Regions from separate parts of the Pseudobacillus badius genome, predicted to be linked through region 1. Evidence: riboswitches for the same ligand, from Rfam matches in the RefSeq annotation. Region 1 holds a riboswitch; the other holds the start of a gene.
What was found. A riboswitch is a leader RNA that binds a small molecule or an ion and turns the genes downstream of it on or off. The one in region 1 is predicted to bind FMN.
Positions count from the first base shown of each region.

Region 2: it holds a riboswitch for FMN, as region 1 does, so the genes downstream of both, ribD (bifunctional diaminohydroxyphosphoribosylaminopyrimidine deaminase/5-amino-6-(5-phosphoribosylamino)uracil reductase RibD) here and B1A98_RS04320 (ECF transporter S component) in region 1, are expected to answer to the same signal.

Region 1 covers NZ_MWMM01000002.1:250,814-253,939, reverse strand. Annotated here, with positions in the region: gene B1A98_RS04330 (ATP-binding protein) at 1-1,045, shown strand, start outside; gene B1A98_RS04325 (hypothetical protein) at 1,153-1,341, shown strand; FMN riboswitch at 1,657-1,787, shown strand; gene B1A98_RS04320 (ECF transporter S component) at 1,939-2,514, shown strand; gene B1A98_RS04315 (methyl-accepting chemotaxis protein) at 2,677-3,126, shown strand, end outside.
Region 2 covers NZ_MWMM01000004.1:5,943-9,068, forward strand. Annotated here, with positions in the region: gene B1A98_RS08985 (immunoglobulin-like domain-containing protein) at 1-172, opposite strand, end outside; gene B1A98_RS08990 (DUF7010 family protein) at 302-850, opposite strand; FMN riboswitch at 1,482-1,624, shown strand; gene ribD (bifunctional diaminohydroxyphosphoribosylaminopyrimidine deaminase/5-amino-6-(5-phosphoribosylamino)uracil reductase RibD) at 1,771-2,859, shown strand; gene ribE (riboflavin synthase) at 2,865-3,126, shown strand, end outside.

The DNA of each region.
Region 1 (3,126 bases):
GCTCAATCATAATATTCATGCACTCAACCAGGAAAAAGAGCAACTGGCGAGTATTCTAAGCAGTATGGCGGATGGAGTTATTACTTTTAATCGTGACGGCACCATTCTGATTACGAATCCGCCGGCGGAGCGCTTTTTGCAAAACTGGTACTATGAAGTGGGCAAGGACCATCCACAGCAAATGATGCCATCGCTTGTTGAAGAGCTTTTGAAAGAAGCGGTTCAAACAGAGACAGAAAAGATTGGTGAGTTTTCTGTGCAGGGCCGTTCCTATGTCATTATCGTCAGCCCGCTTTACAATGGAAAAACAGTTCGCGGGGCAGTAGCGGTCGTTCGTGACATGACGGAAGAACGCCGTCTTGATAAGCTGCGAAAAGATTTCCTGGCGAACGTATCACATGAGCTGCGGACGCCTATTTCAATGCTTCAGGGATATAGCGAAGCAATCATTGATGACATTGCGGCGACGGAGGATGAAAAAAGGGAGATGGCCCGAATTATTTATGATGAATCGCTTCGGATCGGGCGGCTGGTGAACGAGCTATTGGATTTGGCTCGCATGGAAGCGGGACACATTTCCTTGAATATGGAGGAGGTGGATTTTCCTTCATTTATTCGCCGGGTGACCGATAAGTTCCAAGGTGTAGCGAAAGAGAAGGATATTGATTTAACATGGCAGATTCCAGATGAGAAAATCGTGACGAAGCTTGATCCAGACCGCATCGAACAAGTGTTGACCAACTTAATTGATAATGCTTTGCGCCATACGCCGGAGCACGGATTTGTCAAAGTAAGCTATGAGCTGAAAACAGACGGGCATCATGTATCGGTGCAAGACTCCGGGGCAGGCATTAGTGAGGAAGACTTGCCCTTTGTGTTCGAACGTTTTTATAAAGGAGATAAGGCTCGGACAAGAGGCCGTTCCGGCACTGGGCTAGGGCTTTCTATCGCGAAAAATATTATCTCTGCCCATAGCGGCAGCATTAAAGTGCAAAGCAAACTTGGAGAAGGGACGATTTTCTCCTTCCGCTTGCCGGCAGAATGATCGAGTAGGCATTCAGATAAGGAGTTTCGAAAAAATAGTCATACTGGAAACGCTTTCCGTCATACAACTAAAAGGGCGATAAAAAAGCAAGTTGGAGGCGGTACATCATGAAAGACTACTTGAAGCGTTTTATGATTGCTTTACTTATGGCTCTATGTGTCAGCTTGTTAATGATCGGCGGAGGACTCGCTCAGTCCAAAAGCGGGAAAAAGCAGTCGCTGGCTGAAAGAAGCTATCTGCAGGAAATGACAGAAGCGCTACATACAGGGAAAGCGGTCTCGCAACAATCGTTCTGAAGAGAAAAAGCCTCTTGTGTCGGACTGCAGACAAACTGGATGAAACGCCAGCTTGAACTGCAGTCTCTTTTATGTTGTCTGTAGATAGGAGCGGTTAATTGCTATTCTAAGCGGTTTGTTTTCCTCTGTCCGGCTGGCAACAGGTTAGGGCAGCCGGACAACTAGACTCGTTCAAATAGATGGCTCTGTTAAAGAAGTCTGAAGCAAGGGAATGCCCCTCTTGCTTTTTTTTTGTAGGGTTGCTATTATTTAAGTATATCTATTGTTATTCACTTGTTGGTTTAACAGGGCAATAGCAGTAGAAAAAAACTTTATATTCATCTTCGGGGCAGGGTGAAATTCCCGACCGGCGGTATGGAAGCAATTGTTTCTGAGCCCGCGAGCCGAAAGGCTGATTTGGTGTGAAGCCAAAGCCGACAGTATAGTCTGGATGGGAGAAGATGAAGGTCTGCCGGCGTTCAAAATGTGCAGATTTGAACGTTTATTTGAGTATGACTTTTCTCCCTCAAGCCACCCGCTTGAGGGTTTGTCGTTTCTCGAGGTTTTTGGCAGCCTTTCTTCTTGTGAATGATGAATGAGAAGAAGGAGAGAATCATTGTGAAAAAAATGAATATCCGTACGTTAACGTCTGTGGGATTATTAAGCACGCTAGCTTATTTATTAATGCTGCTGAACTTTCCAATCCCGCCATTTCCGAGCTTTTTAATGATTGACTTTAGCGATATTCCTGCACTAATCGCTGCGATCATTTTTGGGCCTCTTGCCGGTATCATGGTAGAGCTAGTAAAGAATGTGCTGGACTTCTTTATGACCGGAAGCCCAACAGGAGTGCCTGTCGGCCATTTAGCTAACTTCGTAGCGGGCATTACTTTTATTCTTCCTGTTTACTATGTATACAAAAAGTTTGAGTCAAAAAAAGGCTTGACTGTTGCTTTGGCAGCCGGAGCAGTCTTTATGGCTGTAATGATGAGTGTGTTGAACTACTATGTTATTTTACCTGCGTATACACTGTTCTTAAATGCACCTGCCATGAGCGCTCCCGAAACGAAGGAAATGGTCGTTTCCGCTATTTTGCCGTTTAATATGATTAAAGGAATGGTAATGGCTGTTGTATTTCTGCTCATTTATTCACGAATTTACGTGTGGATGCGCAAGCAGGCGGCCGTTTCATAACATACAGCTTACAAGGAAAGCCCTAAAAGTCCGTGAAAAGACTTTTAGGGCTTTTGATTTGTTTTTACAGGAACAAAGAACTTGAATGTAAGGGGTCATCGGGTATAATTATCCATGGAGAAAACTTGTTTTTATAGAAAATACAGATAAGGTGGGTTGAACTTGAGGTTTTCTGTAGGTAAAAAGTTGTATTCAGGTTTTACAGCTGTTTTAGCCGCTTTAATCCTAGTGGGAGCTGTCGGCTATTTATCGGCAATGAGGTTGGACAAAGAATATACTTTCTTGTTGGATGATCGCGTCAAGAAGGTAGAAATGATTGATGAGCTGATTAGTATAGAAAAGGATGTATCGATCTATTCTCTTACATATTTTACTTTTGCTGAACAGAACAGCTTAGATGAAATCGAGAAAAAACAGCAAGAATTTACGGATGTACATCGCCGTCTTGAACAAATGATTCAGCAGCCCAAAAATAAACAGCTGCTAAATGAAGTGAAAGAAGCAGGCAGCCGCTATAATGAATTGGTCTTCAAAGCGCTTGAAAGCCATAAGCAAGGGTTGGCGTCTCAAGCAGCGGTCTATAGCACTGAGGCTAGCGAGCAGGAAAAGAAG
Region 2 (3,126 bases), on a different contig from region 1:
CAGATGTTTTGTATACTGCTTTTTCGGTTGATAGTTTAATTCCTTTATCGGAGCTAGGACGTTTTTGAATGGGGGCTTCTTCTTTAAGATAAGAGCCCTCAGCTTGGCAGCCAGTAAAGAAGAGCAGTAAAGCTATAAAAATAAAAGAAATAAGTGGATATTTTTTAATCACTAAAACACCTCCTGCTTTTACTATACCAATAATTGGATAGAGAAGCAGTAAGAGAATTTAATGAATAGTTCAGTTCGTTGAAAATGTGAAGGAGTGTAATAAACATAAAAAAAATCACCTATTAGGTGATTAAGCTGGTTTGACCACTTTGAGTTCTCTAAGAATTAGTAGAACACCGACTCCATACGAAATCGAAATGGCCAAAGGGACTAGATTAAATGCGAGTTCAACAAAGAACCCACCTAAGATGAAAGAGGATATACAAGCGGCAAGAGTGACAAATAAGTAAGCTTTGCTTTTGTAAATCCACATATAGGGCAGAAAGTGAGATCCTGCTAATAACCCGATGGTAAAAGGGATATATTCAGGGATGTGCGTATACACGATGATAAATACAGGTATGTAAAATGCTTGTATAGCTGCAACCATTCCACCTAATGTACCTAATGGATTATCACTAGATAAAAGATTAACATTCACTATTTTGCCTAGCAGGACTCCAAATGGGAAAATGACACTTAATCCAAAAATCCATATAAGAGATAGGGTCTTCGTTGGAAAAAATAAGGGCATAAAGGCAAATAATAAAAAGACAATAGCGCCAGATAATAGAATAGGGTAGCCCTTCTTTCCAGTAAAGATGATATCAGTTTGTAATTGTTCAAGTGTTCGGTTCATATAATTATGCACTCCTTTATAGCGAATTACCGACTTCTACAATTTAACAGTTTTTCAATGGATTTACTACTATTGTTTTATTCAAGATAACTATAATGAAAAGGTTTATGCATAGTACGTGGAAAATTTTTATCTACTTTAAATTCCTTCGACAGCTCAAGATAACTTTTTGCCCCATCTAGATAACGTAAAACAATCTGTAATTTTTCTTCTGCATTAAATTTAATCACAAAAACACCCCGTAAATGTTAATTTGTGTCTAACATTTACAGGGCAGTTCATGTTAAAACGAATATCTTCATAAGGTGCAAAATCATTTGTTTTAGGACCCATATAGAACTCATCCTTTATATCTTGAAGGATAGATGCAAACTGATTTCGTAGTAGTGTTTAATGTGTATTGTGGGTAACTGGCAGCGCATCAATGAGAAGAACCATTTGAAATAGTGCCAATGAATAAAACAAAGTAACATAAGGAAGTGTAGTCAACGAATAGCTTTAGTTTAAAGAAAAGTTGTTGACGAAACTGGTCAACAACCCTCATTTTTCATCCGAATTAATCAGAATTCACACACATTAAACCTTGACACAATCGTATTCCTAGAGTGATAATAAGAATTAACTTGAATAGTGTATCCTTCGGGGCGGGGTGAAATTCCCCACCGGCGGTGATGAGCTAATGCTCTTAGTCCGTGACCCGTGTTCGTTTTCGAACCGGTGGATTCGGTGAAATTCCGAAGCCGACAGTGATAGTCTGGATGGGAGAAGGATGAAGCATTTTAAAAAACAGGTTTTAAAATGCTTATTTGGCTACGCCTTTTGCGCCCCGTATATATTATATATACGGGGCTTTGTTGGTTTATTGGCTGTAAACCATTCATTGGACGAAAATATTTAGGAATCGAGAGAGGACTAGCGAAATGTTAAAGGAACAGTATATGGAGTTAGCCCTGTCGCTGGCAGAAGGCGTGAAGGGACAGACATCTCCGAATCCGCCGGTCGGTGCGGTGGTCGTGAAGGACGGCCGTGTCATCGGAATGGGCGCCCATTTGAAAGCGGGCGAAGCCCATGCGGAGGTTCATGCTCTTCGTGCAGCCGGAAAGGAAGCGGCCGGTGCCGATTTATATGTAACATTAGAGCCTTGTTCACACCACGGAAAGACGCCGCCATGCGCGAATTTAGTAGCTTCCTCCGGGATTAAGAGGGTATTTATCGCGACGGTGGACCCGAATCCTAGAGTGAGCGGAAAAGGCGTGCAAAAGCTGGAATCTGCCGGAATTGAAGTAGAGATTGGAGTCTGCCGGGAAAGAGCAGATCGCTTGTTAGAACCGTTTTTTCATTTTATTCAGCATCAAACCCCATTCGTCACAATGAAAACAGCCATTACAGCCGATGGCAAAACAGCTGCCTACACAGGCCATAGCCGCTGGATTACTGGTCAGCCGGCAAGGGAAGATGTTCATTGTCTCAGACATGAGCATGACGCGATCCTCGTCGGTGTCAATACCGTTCTTCAGGATAATCCTCTCCTGACCACCCGTTTGCCCCACGGAGGAAAACACCCCATTCGAGTCATTTTAGACACGCATTTACGTATACCCATTACAGCAAATGTTATTGAAAACAAAGAAGCCGCTACGATCGTCGTTTGCGGCAGTGAAGCCTCTTTAGACAAAGAGGAAGCGCTTATCGCGGCTGGTGCCGATGTGATTCGTCTGGAGACGGCCGATATTCATATCCCGCTTCTTCTGGAAAAATTAGGAGAAGAGGAGATCATGACGCTGCTTGTCGAAGGCGGGGGCGAAGTGAACGCTTCATTCTTTCAGGAGAAAGCCTTTCAACGAATCGTCATCTATATGGCACCTAAATTGATCGGCGGCAAAATGGCGCCTACGCCATTTGCGGGAGAAGGCTTCCCGACGATGGATGAGTCCATCCAGCTAGTGTTTGATAAGGTGGAGATGATTGGACAAGATATTAAGATTACAGCTTCGCGGAAGGAAGGGTAACCACATTGTTCACAGGCATAATTGAAGAAATCGGCATGATAGAAGAAGTGCTTGCCCAAAACAAATCGATGCAGCTGACCATTGCGGCTCACAAGGTGCTTGAGGATGTCCGGCTCGGGGACAGCATTGCGGTCAATGGAGTCTGTTTAACAGTTACAAGCTTCACTTCCGAACGCTTTACGGTTGATGTGATGCCAGAAACGTTTCGGGACACATCCCTCAGCAGGCTCAGCCGGGGATCGAAAGTGAATTTGGAACGGGCCATGG